3 regions of the Methylomusa anaerophila genome follow, and region 3 is predicted to be linked to each of the others. Evidence: riboswitches for the same ligand, from Rfam matches in the RefSeq annotation. Region 3 holds a riboswitch; each other region holds the start of a gene.

What was found. A riboswitch is a leader RNA that binds a small molecule or an ion and turns the genes downstream of it on or off. The one in region 3 is predicted to bind cobalamin.
Region 1: another riboswitch for cobalamin. It lies ahead of MAMMFC1_RS12370 (TonB-dependent receptor plug domain-containing protein); the one in region 3 lies ahead of MAMMFC1_RS14080 (precorrin-8X methylmutase).
Region 2: another riboswitch for cobalamin. It lies ahead of MAMMFC1_RS12635 (hypothetical protein); the one in region 3 lies ahead of MAMMFC1_RS14080 (precorrin-8X methylmutase).

The regions. Positions count from the first base shown of each region.
Region 1 is NZ_AP018449.1:2,723,133-2,729,659, forward strand. Features, by position in the region: gene MAMMFC1_RS12355 (2-hydroxyacyl-CoA dehydratase subunit D) at 1-998, shown strand, start outside; gene MAMMFC1_RS12360 (acyl-CoA dehydratase activase) at 1,013-1,783, shown strand; gene MAMMFC1_RS12365 (DUF3887 domain-containing protein) at 1,840-2,262, shown strand; cobalamin riboswitch at 2,397-2,579, shown strand; gene MAMMFC1_RS12370 (TonB-dependent receptor plug domain-containing protein) at 2,802-4,760, shown strand; gene MAMMFC1_RS12375 (carbon-nitrogen hydrolase family protein) at 4,891-5,661, shown strand; gene cobN (cobaltochelatase subunit CobN) at 5,684-6,527, shown strand, end outside.
Region 2 is NZ_AP018449.1:2,795,575-2,802,101, reverse strand. Features, by position in the region: gene MAMMFC1_RS12650 (outer membrane protein assembly factor BamB family protein) at 1-1,265, opposite strand, end outside; gene MAMMFC1_RS12645 (energy-coupling factor transporter transmembrane component T family protein) at 1,274-2,161, opposite strand; gene MAMMFC1_RS12640 (ABC transporter ATP-binding protein) at 2,109-3,839, opposite strand; gene MAMMFC1_RS12635 (hypothetical protein) at 3,842-5,440, opposite strand; cobalamin riboswitch at 5,616-5,803, opposite strand; gene MAMMFC1_RS12630 (glycosyltransferase family 4 protein) at 6,057-6,527, shown strand, end outside.
Region 3 is NZ_AP018449.1:3,142,796-3,149,322, reverse strand. Features, by position in the region: gene MAMMFC1_RS14095 (metal-dependent transcriptional regulator) at 1-409, opposite strand, end outside; gene MAMMFC1_RS14090 (carbon-nitrogen hydrolase family protein) at 541-1,317, opposite strand; gene MAMMFC1_RS14085 (TonB-dependent receptor plug domain-containing protein) at 1,377-3,368, opposite strand; gene MAMMFC1_RS14080 (precorrin-8X methylmutase) at 3,633-4,280, opposite strand; cobalamin riboswitch at 4,447-4,629, opposite strand; gene MAMMFC1_RS14075 (hypothetical protein) at 4,657-4,995, opposite strand; gene MAMMFC1_RS14070 (adenosylcobinamide amidohydrolase) at 5,067-6,227, opposite strand; gene MAMMFC1_RS14065 (ABC transporter permease) at 6,314-6,527, opposite strand, start outside.

The sequences.
Region 1 (6,527 bases), 420 kb from region 3:
TTCATGCTTTCGGGGTTCATCCGGTGAAACTGTGCAGCGGCTCCTATACGGCGCAGCGGCTTTCCGCAGCTTATCTGCCGGTGCTGATGTGCCCCATGCTCAAATCCTATATTGGCAGTATGGACTTTGCCGGCGCAGCGGCTGGTTATGACGCCACAATTGTCCCGACGACCTGCGACTGGGTTGTGAAAATGCCGGAAATCGCCAGAGAGAAGATCGGACCCCTGCATTATCTGGAGCTTCCCCATGTCAAACAGAATGAAAAGGGCCAAAAGCGCTGGCTTGAGGAAATCTATGCCTTAAAACAGTTTCTAGCGGAAAAAACAGGAGTTACACTAAAAAGACAAGGCCTCCTCTATTCGATGAATGCCTTTATGCATGTCTGGAAGCTGTTTCAGGCACTCATTGATTTAAAAAGACGCAATATCCTTCCCGGCATATGGTTTTTTTGCATTGCCAATACGTTTATGCTGGACGATCTTGATCGCTGGGCCGAGCAACTGGCGCTGGTGATACAACGCTTTCAGACGGAAGCTCCGCGCCAGAATCCGTACAAGGTCTTTCTTGCCGGGTCGCCGGTGATCTTTCCGAATCTGAAGCTGCTGCAGCTTATTGAACAGGCGGGCATGACCGTCTGCGCCGACGACCTCTGTTCTTCCGAACGGATACTTCCCGGCGCAACGGTGTATGATGACCCGTCGGAGCACGGCCTGTTAAGAGCGCTGGCCGAAAGATACCATAAGGCCTGTATCTGCCCGACCTTCGCGGATAATGAACGGCGCGTCAATAATATCCTGAAGATAACCGGGGACCACCAGATGAAAGGAATTGTCTTTCATGTGTTAAAAGGCTGTCATCCCTACGATATTGAGAGTTTTTCCATCGAAAAGAAAGTAAAGGACAGTGGACGCAAGTTTCTCAAAATTGAAACTGATTATGTAAAAGAAGACAGCCAGAACATTTTGACCCGTCTGGAAGCTTTTAAACAAACTTTATAGGAAGGTTGATCGCTATGAGCTATAAAATTGGCATTGATCTCGGCAGCACGGCCATCAAGGCAGTGATCGTCAAAGACAGCGAGCTTATCTGGAAAAAAGCGGTGCCGACCGCACCCGGCCAGGAGACCCTGGCCCGCCGGTTGCTGGACGAGGGTTTGGCTGAGATTGAGGTAAGCGAACAGGATAGTGAGGGTATCTCGGTCACCGGCTACGGCAAAAATCTGATTGCCGGCGCGCATACCGTTATTGACGAGGTTTCCGCCAATGCCTGGGGCGTTTACCTGTTAAGCGGCAGGAAAGCGCGCACGGTTATCAATATCGGCGGCCAGGATATAAAAATTATTCGGCTGGCCGAGGACGGCAAATTAAGCGACTTTAAGATGAATGATAAATGCGCGGCCGGGACCGGACGTTTTTTTGAAATGGCCGGCCGTATCCTGGACACGCCCATTCATGATTTTGCGGCCTTAGCGGACAAGGCCGATGCTTCCGTAAGCCTCAACAGTACCTGTGTGGTATTCGCGGAAAGCGAGATCGTATCCCTCATCGCCAAAGGAACGAAAAAGGAAAACATCATCCGCGGGCTGCATGAATCAATCGCCAGACGCATAGCCGGCATGATGGGAAATCAGGATTTCGAAGATGAATTGTATCTTGACGGCGGATCGGCCAATAACGGCGGGCTGGCGGCGGCAATGGAAGATGAACTTTTCCGGGATGTATATATTCTTCCCCATCCCCAGTTCACGGTCGCTTATGGCGCAGCCTGTTCGCTGCGAAGATAAGACAGACTACTAGGCCATGGGTTGACGAAAATGAAGAGAGAAAGCGGGAGGTTAAAATGAAAAAAAAAGGTATATGCCTGGGCTTACTACTGATGTTTTTGCTGGCAATCGGGTGCATGGCGCAGACGGCAGCGGCAGACAGCCAGAGTTGTGCCAATGTAATTGCAGAAAAAATGCTAACAGGTCTGAAGGAAGACAACTACGCAAAATTCTCGGAGGACTTTGACCAGCAAATGAGCAATAGCTTGCCGGCAGCGGAGTTTGCGAAAATAAGCCGGGAGATCAAAGGGAAAATCGGCGACTATATTGCCAAAGAATTTGTCAGCAGTGAGCAGAAGGAGCAGTACAGCATTTTTACTTATAAAGCGAAGTTTTCCCAAGAAGTTACTGATGTTGTTGTTCGAATTGTTCTAACGGAAGCTGACAGTAAATTCCTTGTCTCCGGTTTTTGGTTGGATTCCCCCAATTTACGCCAATAGCGGTATGTTGACTAACTAATTCACGGCATTACCCGGCAGCGTAACCCTTCCCTGGAAGCACGGGAGTCATCCTTACATAGCTGTCAGCTATTCGTCAGGCCGTGTATCGAATTATTCCAGCCGAGATCTACAATTTCATAAGTATTGAGACAGGTGCCCTGCAAGGGCTTAATAGGGAAGAACGGTGTAATACCGGCGCGGTCCCGCCACTGTAATGGGGAGCAAAGCCAAGATATGCCACTGAGACGAACGTCTTGGGAAGGTTTGGCCGAGCCATGCTCCAGAGCCAGGAGAACGGCCTGTCTGTCAGTCACCGTTTTACCCACGAGCGATGGGGAGGGGATTATTGCCGGGATTCTTTATTTAGATAAACCTTGCATAACCCTTCCTGCAGCGCAGAGAGGGTTTTATGTTGTCGGCGGAGCCTGCATGGGGCTGCGCGGTGCCTGCCATATGGCCGGAAGGCTGCGGAAGCAATATTCTGAAATTCTTTGGATTACTATGGGGATTTGAATGTGGATTTGAGGGGGACAACGGTAATGAAGCAGGCAAGGTTAAGGTTGACAAACAAAAGAAAAGCCATGTTGTGCGCCATGGTGAGCAGCGCACTGGTGCTGGGCATGACAGGGATTTCCTATGGAGAAGGGGAGAAACAGCAGGATTATTCGTTTGATCAGGTGGTTGTTACGGCCACGAAAACACCGGTTAAAGAGTTTGAGGCTAAGGCTAACATCAGCGTTGTTACCAGAGAAGAAATTGAAAAGAACCATTATGCGGATGTCAGTGAAGCCTTGCGGCATGTACAGGGTGTCACAATTTTGAATTATAGCGCCAGCGGCGAAAACTACAGTTCCAACGGCTTATACATCAACGGGGCCGCTAATGTGGTCTATTTGATTGACGGCGTGCGGGCCAATACCAATGGCAGTACATACAGTAAGGCTCCCATCGGGGAGTTTGTCAATATGGATGCGATTGAGCGCATTGAAGTACTGAAAGGATCCGCTTCCACCTTGTATGGTTCTGATGCGCAAGGCGGCGTCATTAATATCATTACCCGGAAGCCCAAAGACGGAGAATCCATCAACAAACTTGGCGTTGAATACGGCAGCTACGGCAAAGAGCAGTATAATTTCACCCACAGCGGGAGCAAGGATGGTGTTTACTGGAGTATTGACGCCCAGAAACGGCTTATGGGTGATTTTAAAGACGGCCGCGGCAACCCGGTCATTAATGATATTAACTCTATGGCCCTGAATTTCAAAATTGGCAAAGATTTTGATGAAAACTCCCATCTTACTTTACGTTATCAAACCTACCGGGCGGATTACCAGCGGCCTGACGGCGGCTCGTTTACTACTGTCAGAGACTATGGAGAAAAAGATAATAACAGCTTCAGTCTCATCTATGACCGAAAGATTTCCGAAAAGTTAACGAATACATTTTCCTTGTTTAGAAATCAGAATCGCCTCAGGGACAACTGCAGGGTACCGACTATGTGGCTCATGGATTTAGAAACCGTCGGCTTTAGTGATCAGCTAACCTATAAAGCCGGCGGACACACGCTGACCGGCGGCGTGGATTACTACCAAGACAAAGTCAAAGATTATTACTCGGCTTACTACGCCGGGTCGGTGTTCAATGTCGAGACCTATCAGGATAAAGTCCTCTCCAACCGGGCGGTGTTTATCCAGGACGAATGGGAACTCAGCAAACGCTGGAACCTGACTTGGGGGATTCGCTTCGACCATCATTCCGAATACGGCAATCACAGCACGCCCAGCCTTGTGCTGGGGTATAACCAGGATGATAGAACCAATTATTACGTCAGCTACAAAGAATTTTTTGTTGCTCCCAACCAGTATCAGATTTTTTCGCAGATTGGCAGCAAGGATTTGCAGCCTGAAGAGGGAAACACTGTGGAATTTGGTGTAAATCACAAGTTTGATGATACCTTTGCCGGCAGCTTCAACATTTACAAACAGAAGGCTGAGAATATAATTGGCTATCGTTATCTTGCGAGCGCGCCCTACTACCAATATTACAATACCGGGAAAGAGGATTCCCGCGGCTGGGGCGTCCGGCTGACAAAAGATTTTACGAAAAATTTCCGGGTCAATGTGGGTTATACCTACATTTATATCGATCCCGCCTCTGCTACGGCCAATGCGAACCGAAACGGGTTCCTGCCCCGCGGGACCTGGAATATCGGCTTGGATTATGAACGGGATAAATTCAACACAGTACTCAATGGCCGGGGGATCGTCGACCGGGAAGGCGGCTATGGCAAGGCTACAGTCGCCGAATTTAAGAACTTCTGGGTTTGGGACTTAGCTGTTAATTACAAGGCGTCGGATACGGTCAGAGTTTTTGCGAAAGTTAATAATATTTTCGACAAATTCTATGCCGAACAGGGGACAGACGGGAATCCCAGCCAAACTTACTGGTACTCTGCCCCGGGACGCAATTATCAAATTGGCATGCAATACAGTTTCTAATTCCAGTTTCGGACAAGGCTGGAGCATTAGCCCGGGCGCAACACTCTGCCCGTCCTTATAGAGAAAAAAGGAGATATTTCAGCAAGGGCCAGGCTTTGTATATATACAGAAAAAATAAGGAGAAAGTATCATGCGTATTGCTTTATTACATCTGGATCTAAGCGGCGGGCCGGAAGAGCGAAATCTGGCGCTGCTGCAGCAGGCTGTAACTCTGGCAGCCCAAGCGGGCGCAAATTGGGTTGTTACCCCGGAAACGGCGCTGCAAGGCTACTTTTTCACGCAAAAAAACCGGCCTTTCTCGATTCCGGTACAGCCGGCGCCAAACTTGCAGCCTCTGCGGTGCGTGGCTGCCGCTTACGGCCTGACGGTATTTCTGGGCTGCGGTGAGCAGGATGCGGCGAGCGGCCTGTGCTATAACAGCTGTCTGGTGATGGGCAGCGACGGGGAAATCATCGGCCGCCACCGGAAAATGCACTCCCATGGCACGGGCGCCGAGGGCTGGGCAGCCAAGGGGACAGTACTGGAGCCGCTGATCTGCAAGGAGATGACAGCCGGGGTTTTAGTATGCGCCGACGCCTATTTCGCCGAAAATGCCCAGACACTGAGAGCCAAACAGGCGCAGGTCATCCTGGTGCCGGCGGCCTGGCCGCCGGGACACTGCGGCGGACTGCCCGTCAATGCCTGGGAACGGTGTTCGCAGGCAAGCGGTCTGCCGGTCTGGGTCTGCAACCAGACCGGCAACCGGGAAGTAATGGATATGAGCCAGGCGCAGAGCGCCGTGGTGGTCGGCGGAAAACTGCGGCTGGCCTATCATGGTTTGCAGCAGGCGGTGCTGCTGTTTGACTGGGATGGGGAGCAGCAGCGGCTTTTATCGGCGGAGTTTAATGTACGTACAATATGAAATGGGAAAGTGAGGCAGGAGTATGGGACGCATCCTATTTTTGACCAATATGGAACGCCAGCAGCTGATGCTGGAAAAGGCCCGGGAAAGTGTGGCCCAGGCGGGGCTGCAGGCTGAAACCAGGACAGTGCTCTTAAGTGACGCGGTTCCCTGGGGGGAAGAGTGGCAGAAGACTTTTGCCGCCTGCAACATTGTTATTTTTACCTGGATGGGTAGCGGGCTGGATACCGCATTTTTGCGGAAGTCAGCCGAGTTTTTGCGCAAGCGCCAGCTTACGCACGTCATGCTGATCTCCGACCCCGATGCCGGCGAATTGTCCTGCGGTGTTTCCCCGGCAGCAAAAGAGACGCTGCAGCAGTATCTGGCGTTTGGCGGCATGGAAAACTTTCGCCAGTTCTGGCGCTGGCTGGCGCAAACCTATTGCCGGGAGGACACGCCGGTGCGGAACCCGGAGCCGCTTCTCTGGCAGGGCATTTACCATCCCCGGGCCCCGCGCCCCTTTACCGACCTGACAGAATACCGGGCGGCTTTCTGCCGGCCGGACCGGCCCACTATTGGTCTCCTGTTCTATCGCGATGAGTGGGTTTGGGGCGACCTGGCCTATCAGGCGGCCTTGATCGAGGAGATTGAGGGGCAGGGCATGAACGCGCTGGCGGTATTTTGCCAGTATGTCGGCAATCCCGAACTGCAGGCGCCGGGGCTTAAGGAAACGCTGGCAAGCTTTTTCTGCCCTGACGGCCAAGCGGAGATCGATGTTATCCTGAACACCTTTAAGTTTTCGATGTTATCCATGAAGGCGATTGCGCAGGAAGCGCTCAATCAGTTGGGCGTGCCCATCCTGCAAGCGTATACGTTATACCGGCCGC
Region 2 (6,527 bases), 350 kb from region 3:
TCCGGGAGAGACAGCACGTACATGCCGTGGACCTTGATGTCTTTGGTCCAAATATTGCGGCCAACCGCTAACATGACGACAGTATCGTTAACGGCAATCTCTTCAATCATACCGCCTGCTTTGTGCCTGTTTACCAGCTTTCCCGTCAGATCAAACAAAAACATGCTGTTGCTGCTGGGGTGCTCCACCGGGGTCGGCAGCTGCCAGTTAGCCCGGTTATAGGTATTACCGGTGGTAAATAACACCCGCTCCCCGGCAATTCGCACATACATGCCGGTGGCATTTAAATATACGCCGGCTATTCGCTGCGGCTGGCTGATGCTGCGCCGCCACAGTTCCTTGCCGCCGGCGTCATACAAAAACGCCCTGCCGTCGGTGGTGACAGCGGCAATATAGCGGCCGTCAGCCGACATGTCGGGACTCTTGCGCATGGTGGTGTTCTGATAAGGCGGCACAATGTCCAGCAACAGGCTCCAGTTCCGCCGGTTAAGCGTCCCGTCCAGACAGTAGATGTTGTCCCGGTAGCGGTAAACTCTGCTTGTGTCATAATTGGCGGTCCCGAATGCTATCCGTTTCCCGCCGTCATCGACCCCGATCCAGCTAACCCAGGTATCTATATTGTGGTCGGGCGGGAACATCGCCGTTAGTCCGCCGCTTTTATCCAGCTTATAAATCCGGCTGTAATATTGGTTGCTGCCGTCGGGCTGCCGTATATAGCGCTGCCCTACGGCATACACGTTTCCCTGCGCGTCGCCGGCAACAAAGACGGTTCCCGGCAAGGTCTTCTGCCGGATATCCACACCCAACTCGCCGGCGCTGTCCCGGTGCCACAGTTCCGCGCCGCTTGCAACGTCAACACAAATCAGCGCCCCCTGGGGACTGGTCTCGCCAATGTATAAACTGCGCCCGTCCCGGGCAAACTCCAGGGCGGTGATTTTGGCCAGGCCGGCCTGCCGCTGCCACCGTTTGCGCCCGTCTGACGAAAGCAGCAGAACATCCCCGGTCTCCGTCCCCACCGCCAGCAAGCGGCTGTCGGGCGAAAACCTGACTATCCCGGAAGTAAAGCCCATGCGCCGGTAATCGTGGGCTTCCACTTGCCCCAGGGGTATTTCCGCGACTTTTTCGTAATTCCGGGCCATACTGTCCGGCCCGGCCGGCGCCGCGCCGGACAGTATGGCCTTCAAACCGGGGAAAATATGTCCGGCCAATAACAGCAAACTGCCGGCAAATACTGTCATCAGCAATACGGTAAGCAGTTTTTTCATTGCCTGTCTCACATCCACATAACGATAAAGTCATACACATTGCGCAATGCCGGAAAGTAAGCAATACCGTTGTATTGCAGCGCATACATGGTTTTTAACGCCGCCATGCAGGCTAGTCCAAGCATTGCCAACAGACACAGGGACTTTTGCAGCAACGGCCAGGGCGTCATATCTACCCGGCGCCCACCGTGGCCAAAGCTGCGGCTCTCCACGGAAAATGCCAAAGTAACCGCCCGCCTTAAAGTCCGCGCCAATATGGGAAAAAGCGTCTGGAAAGCCGTCCTGACCAATCTTTGCGGCGCCAGCGTCTTTAAAGGCTCGAACCCCCGCAGCCGCTGCGCCGTCAGCACCACCGCCATTTCATGAAACATCAACGGCAGAAAGCGCAGACCGATTGTCAGCATAAACGCAAATTCATAAGGCATCTTCCAATGCATAAAACAGCGCAGCAGTTGCCGCGGGTCGGAGTTCCAGCAAATTAAAAGTCCTGTAGCCAGCATGATACCTGACCTGAGGGCCTGCACCGCCCCGTATTCCAATCCTTCCCGGTAGAGAAATATTCCCCCGGTCCAGGCGCCCACCACCGGTGCGGCGGGAGACACCATGCAGGCTAGCACGGTGCGGGGTTCCTGATTGTAAAACAATGCCTGGCTCACCATGGAACCCCACATGCCGAACAACAGGAATATAAGCAGAATCCGCCACCGGGGCAGAGAGGATCGCGCCATTGCGTGCAGGATCAGGGTCAGGCAAAACAGCAAAAACAGGGAACGGGGACTGTCAAGGCCGATGGCGCTAAATGCGCTCACCGCCAGCAGGACTATTTTAGTCCTGGCGTCAAGTTTAAAAATAAAGGTATCCGACGGCGTTGCTTCCCAGAGCGTCCTGTCGTACATAAGAAACCACCTCTTCCACTGTCAGCGCTGTCCCGCCGTATAACTGCCGGGCAAATTCGAGAACAGCGGGCGGTTTTAAGCCGGCGGAACAGAGCAGGTCTTTCCGGGAAAAAATCTGCGCCGGCGGCGCATCAGCCACCACTCTTCCCCCGGTCATAACCACAACCCGTCCGGCGTGTCTCGCAGCCACCTCCGTATCGTGGGTACAAAAAATAACCGTCCCGCCGCCGGTCACATATTCTTTCAGCAAACCGACCACTTCCTCAATATGCCCGATATCCTGTCCGGTTGTCGGCTCATCCAGCAGCAGGACCGCCGGCTGGTAAGACAACACGGCGGCAATGGCCACCCGGAGGCGCTGACCGCGGCTTAACGCCAGCGGGAAATCGTCTTCCAGCCCGTTTAGTCCCAGCCTGGCTATCAGCCGCCGGCAATGCGCCCAACCGCCCGGTTTGTTTTGGCGGCGCAAGGCAAAAGCCACTTCCGCCGTCACGGTAGTATTAAACAGCATAAAATCCGGATTTTGCAGCACCAGCCCTACTTGGCAGCCTGCCTGCCGGGCGTCTTTCCCCATAACCCGGACCTGTCCCGCCACAGGCCTGAGCAAGCCGCCGATATGATTCAGCAATGTGGACTTGCCGGCGCCGTTATTTCCCATCAGAGCCACAAACTGTCCTTTGCCAATGGTCAGGGAAATATCGTCCAGGATTTTCGGGCCTTTTTTTTCATACTGAAATACCAGCCCGTTGATTTCGATGACCGGCTGTTCCCTGCCGCTGCCGGAACCGTCAATAGCCGGCGCCGTTGCCGCGGCAGCGCGGCAAGCCGGCACGGTGTAACTTTGCCGCACCGCCGCGACGGTTCCCGGCACCGACGCCGTCGACACATCCACCCCCAATCGCCGGCAAACATCCACAGTTTGCGGCAATCTGAGACCGCGCCGGACAAAAACTTCCGGCTGGAGAAAAGCTTGTTGCCGCGTCCCCTGCCAAACAATTTTTCCGCTGTCCATAACGGCTACATGCCGGCACAGCGGCAGTACTTCGTGCAGGCGGTGCTCCACCATAACGACGGTAATGCCCCGCGTCCGGTTCAGACGGTATACCACCCGCAGCAATTCCGCCCCGCCCTGGGGGTCAAGCTGGCTGATAGGTTCGTCAAGGGCCAGTATCCGCGGCTGGGCCACCAACACCGCCGCCAGGGCCAAACGCTGTTTCTGCCCGCCTGACAAAGCATGGACACTTGTTGTTTCCATCCCTTCCAGGCCGACCCAGGCCAGGGCCTCACTGACCCGGCCCGGTATTTCCTTAAAATCGACCCCCATATTTTCCAGAATAAAGGCCGTTTCATCCGCCGCTGTTGTGGAAAAAATCTGATCGTCAGGACTCTGGAACATCATGCCCACGGTACGGCTAAGCTCCGCTACGGACAAATCCCGGATGTTCCGGCCTTCAACCCGCACGTCGCCGGTTAAAAGGCCGCCGCTTTCATGGGGAATAAGCCCGTTGAAGGTTTTTAACAGCGTACTCTTGCCGCAGCCGGTAGCGCCGGTGATCAGCAAAAAATCGCCTGCCGGTATGTTTAAGTCCACGTTGGCTAAACTGGGCCCGCCCCGCCCCAGGTAAGTAAAAGACACATTATTAACTTCAACAGCCGCAGCCGCAATCTCATTCCCCAAACTCAATCGCCCCCCACTTTGGCCAGTTGTTTTCCCAAAAATACGCCGCACGCCGCGCCAACCGCCGTATACAAAAAACCGTTTACCAGTGTAACCATATAAATATACCAGTCGGCAAAATACAGCCGGTACAGAAAAGCCATCGCCTGCATATTAGCGTAAGTGGCTATTGAGTCGGCCAGTCCGCAGGCAATAGCCGTCGGCAATACCTGCCCGGCGGTTGCGGCGGCGGAAACCGGCGTCCCGGAAGACCTGGCATAAACATTGGCGTAGTACAAGGCCAATTCCAGCAATAATGCCTGCAAACCATAAGTGAGGATACTCACCGGCGAAATATTGCCGAAGGCCAGCATACCCAGCAGCATGCGCACTGCCATCATCAGGGCGACAACCCCCGGCCGGGGAATCAAAATGACTAAAGCAATCACCAGCATATATAAGAAAACGCCATTAAATATGCCGGTCACCAAAAAGCCGAAGGGTCCCAGTAAAATATGAAAGAAATCATTGAGCAGCGTGGTGGGAACATTCACTATCGTGAACGCTGCCGCGCCAAACAACGCTATGGTAACCAGCCAGCGAGTCTTCATAGTTGCCAAAGTGGCGCGCAACTGCTTTAGTCCCAGCGCCAAAGCAAGCAAAAATACCAGTGCCGCCGCGCCTGTGACCAGCATGGCCCCCATGTTTTTCCTCACCACGGTAAGCGGACTTTTCACCGTAACCGGCTGGATAAAACCATCATCAACAACCACCTGCAGCCAGTATCGCCCGCCTGCAATCAGCCTTTCGTCCGCATAAACCGGGAGCAGCAGGCGCTGCCGCTCTTCCCCGGTTATGGCGGCGAAAGCCGTGAGGCAGTCGGCATTCCCGGCAAGGGAGCCGGCATCTTTATCCTCGCCGGTAGTTCCCGGAGTCAGCAGTCCGGCTACAGGCTGGTGAGTATTGTAGTCCAGCAGCCGTACAGTAATGTTAACCAGCTTTTGCTGCCCCCCGGGATTTAAAAATTCAATCCCCATATGGACAACCGGATGGATGGCCTCCACTTCCTGATTGGAAGCGCCTTTGCCGCGCAGTATATTTTTGTAGTAATCCAGTGTCCGGTCCCGGAGCACCAAAGTATTGTCATGCAAGCGCTCATCTTTTTTGCCGTCTTTATCTAACGGAATCAGGATTCTATTCACTGTGAGCCCGCCGTCGGCTTCCGCCGGCTTCTTAGCCGCCACCGTTACCCCATAGTTGTGTATAAGGCCGCCGGCGACAATACTTACCGTATAGGCCCCCGGCGCTGCGTCCGGTCCAACCCGGATGGGCACTAAGTCAAACCACTGCCCATAACCGCCGCCCAGGTCGGCCTCCGTCTTCAGCACCGCGTTGTTTTCCAGGCCGGCAACCTGCCAATACTCATAGCGCCCTGCCGGTAAAAAACCCGGCGGTAAAACAATATCCACCGGCACATTCTTGGCTGCCGGCCCGAAATTTTCCACTATAATCCTGGCTTGCAGCAGTTCGCCCGGCAGCATATAGCCGCGTTTCTGCCCCAGAAAGTAAGGTATGTCGCAGGATACGGAAATATCGCCGCCGGCCGTGCCTGTCCCCGTCATACAACTTAACAATATCATTACAGCCAAAATTGTCCTCAACTAAGAGAAACCCCCCTTGCATGCTGAAGGGGGGTTTCATTATTTCAGTACTCTTTCCCAACAAAAATCCCGGCATAATAAATAGCCGGGAAGGATAGATTACTCCATAATCCCCTCCCCATCGCTCGTAGGTAAAACGGTGATTGTCAAACAGGCAGTTCTCCTGGCTCTGGCTCATCGCTCGTCCAAACCTTCCCGAGACTTTCACGTCTCAGTGGCATACATACCTTGGATTTGCTCCCCATTACAGTGGCGGGACCGCGCCGGTATCACACCGGTCTTCCCTATTAAGCCCCTTAGGGCACCTGTCTCAAAAAATATTAAATTGTCGTGATATGGCATGATATGGATATAATTTAATTTAAATGTTAGCACGTTACAAAAAATATGTCAATCCATATCTTTTCACAGTCTGTATCTTTCACAGTCGCAGCGTAGCACTTCTCCCTGTTGCCCATATCATATAGCAGACGGCTGAGAATATGGTGTTAGCTTCCGCTAACCGTTTTTTTACGGCGGACCAATTATCAGGGATGTAAGCACCCTGCAACTCAGGCGATATGTGAGGTGTTAACGGATGACTTCGGTTCACAGCCTGCGGGTGGGTATTCCGGTAATAGGCGGCAAAGGCTGGATTGGCGGCGTGTCTCATCTGGAACATCACGTCAAAGCAGTAGCCTCTTTACCGGCACAGGAACGCCCGCAGTTATTCCTTATCGTATCCGGCGAAACCCGGGAAGGCTTCCGGCTGTATCTTCCTTTTGCCGAAAAATTTGACGGCATCATTTGTTTTGGAACCGGTTTCTCAGGCCTTGCGGACCAAACCGGCCTGCCGGTCATTGACGTCCATACCTGGGATGATCTCTTCTGTAAAATCGACTTTTATTTTCCAGTTAATTTTAACGTCATTCCGGACCGGCCGGCTGCTTCCTGGGTCCATGACTTTCAGCACAAATACCGGCCTGACTTTTTTTCTCCCCAGGACTTGGCAATACGGGATGAGCTTTGCTCCCGGGTAGCGGCCCAATCCCGGCTGGTTTATTGCAGC
Region 3 (6,527 bases):
CAGTTGTTTGCACATACTCCACAAACCGCTGATAGACTTCCGTGTTCTCTTTCATAAATCCCATCAAACGCTTTATTGAAGATATGGTTGATTTTGACAGGTAATGTTCCATTGCTTCGGCTTCAGCGGCAACATCGCAGTCGGCACAGATTGTCCTGAGAAAATCCTGCAGGAGTGTGTTTCTTTCCACGAGGTAACAACCCATCTGCCGGCCTTTGTCAGTCAGCCCCATCATGCCGTATTTCTGGTAGGTAATATAACCTCCCGCGCGGAGTTTTCCCAGCGCCTTGGTTACTGAAGGAAGCTTAACATTCAATTTCTGGCTGATGTCGGTAACTCGCACTATATCATTGCTGACTGAGAATCTGTAGATTTCCTCTAAATAATCTTCCAGACTGGGTGACAGCATAAGTTCACCTCCGGCTTCATTTCGCAACACAGTGAAAGTCATTCTCACCAACAGGTAACTATTATATTTTATGCGACCCGGCTGATTTTTTGCCTAATGGAAGAAAAAACCGCATCCTTTTAGTTTCTTTATTATAGTTTTACTACGGTAAACTCAGACGACAACAAGCGCTGTTCGCTCTCATCCCAGTCAAACAGCAGCACGGCCGGCGCCAGGCCTTTGTAGGTTAATTGCAATCTTCCTTCTGCCGCCACAGCGCTTGTTGCCTGGCTAAAATCCAGATGTTCACCGTTGCCGGTCTGATTGCACACCCATACCGGCAGACCGCTGGCTGCGGATGCCTGTTCCCAACTGTCCCCCGGGCCGCATTTTCCCGGCGGCCAGGCAGCCAAGGCTACGATAACCCGGGCACCTTTGGCTTGCAACACCTGGGCGTGTTCAGGGTACCAAAGATCGGCGCACACCAAAACTCCGGCTTTCATTTCCCGGCAATCAACGGGTTCCAGTTGCTTGCCCCTGGCCGCCCAGCCTTCGGCGCCTGTCCCATGCGCCCGAAGTTTACGGTGTCTGCCAAGTATTTCCCCGCCTGGGCCGATCACCAGGCAACTATTGAAATAGTTGCCGGTGGCTTCATCCTGTTCGGCGCAGCCTAAGAATACGGTAAGGCCGCGCTTTGCGGCCAGGCAACGGATGCCATCCAGACCGGGACAAGGCTGCACAGGTATGTTTAATGGCTCCCGGGCCGCCTCAGCCTTAAGTTTAAAGAAATATCCCTGTACCGCTGTTTCCGGAGTAACGACCCATTTCGCTCCCTGCTGAGCCGCCAAATCAATGGCCTGATGCAGCAGTTCCAAATTGCGGGCTTCCGGTCCCCCGCTTAAATCCAAATGTAAAAAAGCGACTCTCATCTTAAATCTCCTTAGAATTGATACTGAATGTCCGGTTGTTGCTGATTATTACTCGCCTTTTAAAATTTACTTTTATAACCTAAGCTGAAATTAAAGGGAGTATAGTAATATTCCGAAGTAGAATGGGAAATTATGTCTTTCCGGTTCAATACATTCTGAGCTGTAAGGATAATTTCCTGCTGCTTGCCGAGGGTATAATTCACACTCAAACTGGTTAGTAAATATGGCTTGACATCATATGATTTTGCAGTACTTGGCGTCATGACCCGATCAGCCAGATAATTGCCGGTGAGTGTAACCTTCCAGCGGTCATGTTGATAAGTTGCGCCGCCATTCACCTGCCAGCGCCCAAAGTTGCGATCCCAGTAAGGCTTATCCGTGCTTTTCGTTAAAGCATCGCCATAAGTGACGCCCCAGTTGAATGTCCAATCCTTAGGCCCGTCAACCTGGCAAGTCAACTCCACACCGGTATTTTTCATATCTTCATTCTTATAGGAATAGGTGCCGTCTGCCTGATTATAAGTGGAAGAAATATTGTCTTTGATTGTAAAACTAAAAACTGCCAATCGCCAGTTATGATTGCCGCTGTTTCTTTTCCAGCCCGCTTCGTAATGCAGGCCGGTCTGAGGCTTTAGATTAGGGTTGCCAAGCCGCCGGTCATCGTTGCTGCTGTACATTTGGGCAAAGGTCGGCATTACGAAAGACTGTCCGACACTGGTATAAATAGATTCGTTATCATTCAGCTTGTGAAGAAATTGAGCCTGCCCGCTAAAATTATCATAATTTCTCCCGTTAGGCGCGTTTGCCGTCCAGGTTTCCCTCCCGCTCAGGATTATTGTATCAGCCTTGCCTGCAGGCTGTTCCCACTGTCCGTATACCGAATAGTTGTCCCGCTGATAATCCAGGGTATTGCTGATATTAGGGTCATAATACTCATTTTGGTAAGTAACACCCAGCAATAATTTATTGGCATGAATCATCCAGTCTTTTTGAAGATCAAAGCCGTAAGTGCTGCTTCTGCTTGTTTCACTTGTTTTTTTAGGATACCCGGCGGCGGAGCCTGATGAAGAATAGTAGTCTGTCCCTAAGGTGTTCATCGTTTTATAGTTATAATACAGCGATCCCTTTATATGATCCTGGTCATACTGCAGCTGGACAAAATCCTTTTCATCCGTATATACCCTGCTGTATCTTGTCTTGCCAATCAGATTCGCAGCATAGCCTGTCCCGAACTTATAGTCGTAAAGCGACTCTGAGCTATTATGGCTGTATAGCAACGATACGGCTTTACTAAACTGGTAAGAAAGCGTCTGATTATTGCGCTCCAGCCCGGGAAAAAACATGTTCATCTCTTTGCCGTTTGCTATTGATTTAGAAATATTTCCCAAGTCGCCCCATTTTTCAAAATTATAATTTAATCCCAGCTTTCCTGCCTGAAGAGTAAAACTATGGTCTTGCTGCCCATAATTGCCGCCGGAAATTTTCACAGAGTTTTGCAGGTTTTTCTTGGTAATAATGTTGATGACCCCGCCGGTAGCCTCGCTGCCGTATAGTACTGAACCGCCGCCTTTGACAATTTCAATCCTTTCGATGTTCTCGACAGGTATGTCTTCCAGATTATACAACCCACGCAGATTAAGCGGTGTGCCATTGACAAGAACAAGGGTGCCTGTTGAAACACCCCGTATTATTATCTTGGTCGTCATGGTAGTCATAGAGGCCCCGCTGGGGCCAAAAGAAGAATATGTAAGTCCTGCCGCTTGTTTTAACGCTTCCGCCACATTCCGGGCCCCTGTTGACTTAAGATCTTCATATGTATAGACACTGGTCGAAGCCGGGGTATCGATATCGCTCTTCTGATATCGTTGGGCAGTTACCATTACCTGTTCAAAGTTAAACTCCTGTTCCTCTTCCGGCGCTGCGGCATTGCTGATAGTCATGCCGGCAATGGCCATTGTGCACGAAGTAAGCGCAGCGATTGGGATTATTGCCTTCTTATTAATATTTTTAATGTTTTTTATTTTTTTAATAATCTTGGTTCTAAACGCCATTTTTATCTCCCTTTCAAAGTATAATATCAAGTCTCAATAACCTTCTTGTATTCCTGGCTGAACAACTGCGGCTACGCTGCCTGGGCCACACCGAGAACACGCTTACAGTGACGCTCGTCCCCAAAGCCAGCGCCAGAATGATGGATTTTTTATACAGTTTTTATTTTTTATACTGTTCATAATATTCTTCCGATTGCCCTTTATGAATTGCACAACCAGCACCTTGAGTCCCTCGCCCAAGCGTCATTCATCATGCGTTTTCTCCTATATAACATTATTGGATACTGTTTCTGTCATGTACCAAAGGGCGTCCAAGGCTGCTACGGCAATAGGGCTGCCTCCCTTGTTACCTAAAACAGTAATATAAGGCACAGGCGAAGCTGCGTGCAGCAAAGCTTTTGATTCTGCCGCCCCGACAAAGCCGGCAGGCACGCCGATTACCAGCGCCGGCCGGATACCGGTTCGTTCCATTAGGGTTGAAAGTTCAAACAACGCGGCCGGCGCATTGCCAATGGCAACAATAACACCGTCTAATTGCCCGCCAAACTGCCTAATGGCGGCGGACATCGCCCGGGTAATGACGCTTTTGGCAAGCCGAGCGGTTTCTTCGCTGCCAATTAAACAGTACACCTTACCGCCATAGGATGAAAGCCGCTTATTAATTCCTGTACGGACCATTTCCACATCACAATAAATATCCCGTCCTGCTGCCAAAGCAGCACACCCGGCGGTGATTGCGTCAGGATGAATCCTGATGTGTTTGGCGTAATCAGGATCACCTGCCGCATGAATAATACGGGAATACACCTTAACAGCCGCCGGTGAAAGTTCCAGTCCCAGTTCATCCAAATAGGAACCTATAATTTCCATACTGCGGGTTTCAATCAAACCAGGATCCATGATATATTCCATAATGCGCCTCCTTAAAATATAGTTATGTACAGTATCATACCAAATGAAAACTCCTGGTCATAAGACCAGGAGAGTTAAATTCAGCATGAATAAATCCTTGACACAGAGCCCTTCTAAGTCAAGAGATCTTTCACGGTAATCCCCCTCCCCATCGCTCGTGGGTACAACGGTGATTATCAGTTAGGCAGTTCTCCTGGCTCCGGATCATGGCTTACCTAAACCTTCCCAAGATGGCAGATCTCAGTGGCATATCTTAAGCTTGCTCCCCGTTACAGTGGCGGGACCGCGCCGGCATTGCACCGGACTTCCCTATTAAGTCCTTTCAGACACCTAACTTTTTTCACTATGCAGTTTAAGTAAACATGTTAATAATAAGCTATTTGCAATGATGACACTGTCCTTCAGTCTTTCCAGAGACAATATTCGCAAATATTTCATGAGCTTCTTCGGAAGATTTGCCGTTTTCGATTGCTTTCTGGGCATGAATTACGGCAGAACGGTATTTTTTGTGTGCTTCATCCTGAGGAATTTTTTCAATGTCTTTAGTGTCAAAATTCATTACTTTTCGAAAAATCTCATGAATTTTTTCTGAAGATTTCCCTGCTTCTTTCGCAAATTGAACGTGTTTCATTGCACTTTCATAACGGTGCTTCGCATGTGGATCATCGGGAAGTTGAAATTCAGGATGTTCAGGATGTTTCTTTTCATTCATCATTATTCTCACCTCATTAAAATTATCTTTTTATATATTACTCCATATAGTGGTCATATAGTCAATAGCACTCCTCAGTCCCCTTGAGAACCGGCCAGTTTTGCTCTTAATATATCGACAACCAGGCCGGACCATGCCTGAATACAGTTTTCCAGTTTCGCCTCGGCGGCGATTGCCCGCGGCAAAACACCGAATTTACCGGCAGACAGCAGCAGCAACTCATTACCGGCGGCCACGGTTTCGTCGCCGGACAACAATTGCCAGTTAAACTGATCCAGTAAATGAACATACAGGGATGTATATGTCACCAACCGGGGGTCCTTGTCCAACTGTTGCAAGCAGTCTAAAAACCGTTGTTTTTCTAGATAGCCATTTTTTTGCAAATATTCCTGATACAGTGTTTCTTCCGTCAGGCCGAACCGGTTCATGCGCCTAAGCACGCTATGCTGTTTTTGGGGTGATAATCCGGTTTGCCGGAACAAGGCTTCTTTGACTGCCTGCTTTACGGTGCGGCCGATCAGTTCACCTAATTTGGAATGTTTGCCGGCATCCTCCAAATATAGTGGCGAACCCGGATTGGCAATTATTATTGTTTGGTCGGTCCCCGAACCTGTCGCCAGTCCGCTGGAATACTTGCTGCCGGCCATTAATTCCTGCAGCGCCGCCGTTTTGGCTTCGGTACAGGTAACCAGCGCTCTGGCCAATGTACCGGGCGGTATATCGGCGTCAATTACCAGCATGATGTTGATGGTACCCGGTTTATGCAGCCGGGTTTTTTGTCCCGGATTAAAATACTCAGCCGGATCACCTACCCGGCCGCCGTTTTCTTCCACCCCGCCGGTCGCTATGGCGGTTACGGTTAGTGTTTGGTAGCTTGCCGACTGAATGGCGACATTGTCCATGGATGCGCCCGTTCCCATGCCGGACACCCTGTCAGGGTCAAGTCCCAAATTCCTTGCCACTCCCTGCATATACTCCGGATAGGAATCCGCGTTCATAACGGCGTCCTTCATGTCATGATTAAATATTGCTTTTAAGTCTTCACGGTATCCTCCGTTTATTACCGAAGTGCCAAGAACCGTGCGGGGCTGTTTAAAAGCAATGACGACGCAGGTATTCTGCCGGTAAACCGGATCACCTGTTGATAAAGTATATAATTCTATTCTTTCATTGCCGGCACAAGGAACAACACTGCAATAAAAAATCAATATCAGCAATATGTACAGCTTTCTCATTTTGTTTCTCCCACCTAACTAAAATTCAATTCCTCTTTGCGCATTTATCCCCTATGGAATGTTTCAAACATACTGCCTCCTTGTTCTTATTCATATCGCAGCGCCTCAATCGGGTCCAAAAGAGCGGCTTTCCGCGCCGGATAAAGGCCAAAGAATAAGCCGATGCCGACAGAGAAGCCAAAAGCCAGAAAAATCGAAGCAAATGAAATTACAGTGTTCCAGTGGGCGACGGCGGCAATGATACGGGAACCGGCAATACCCAGGCCAATGCCCATAATGCCGCCGGTCACGCCGATGACT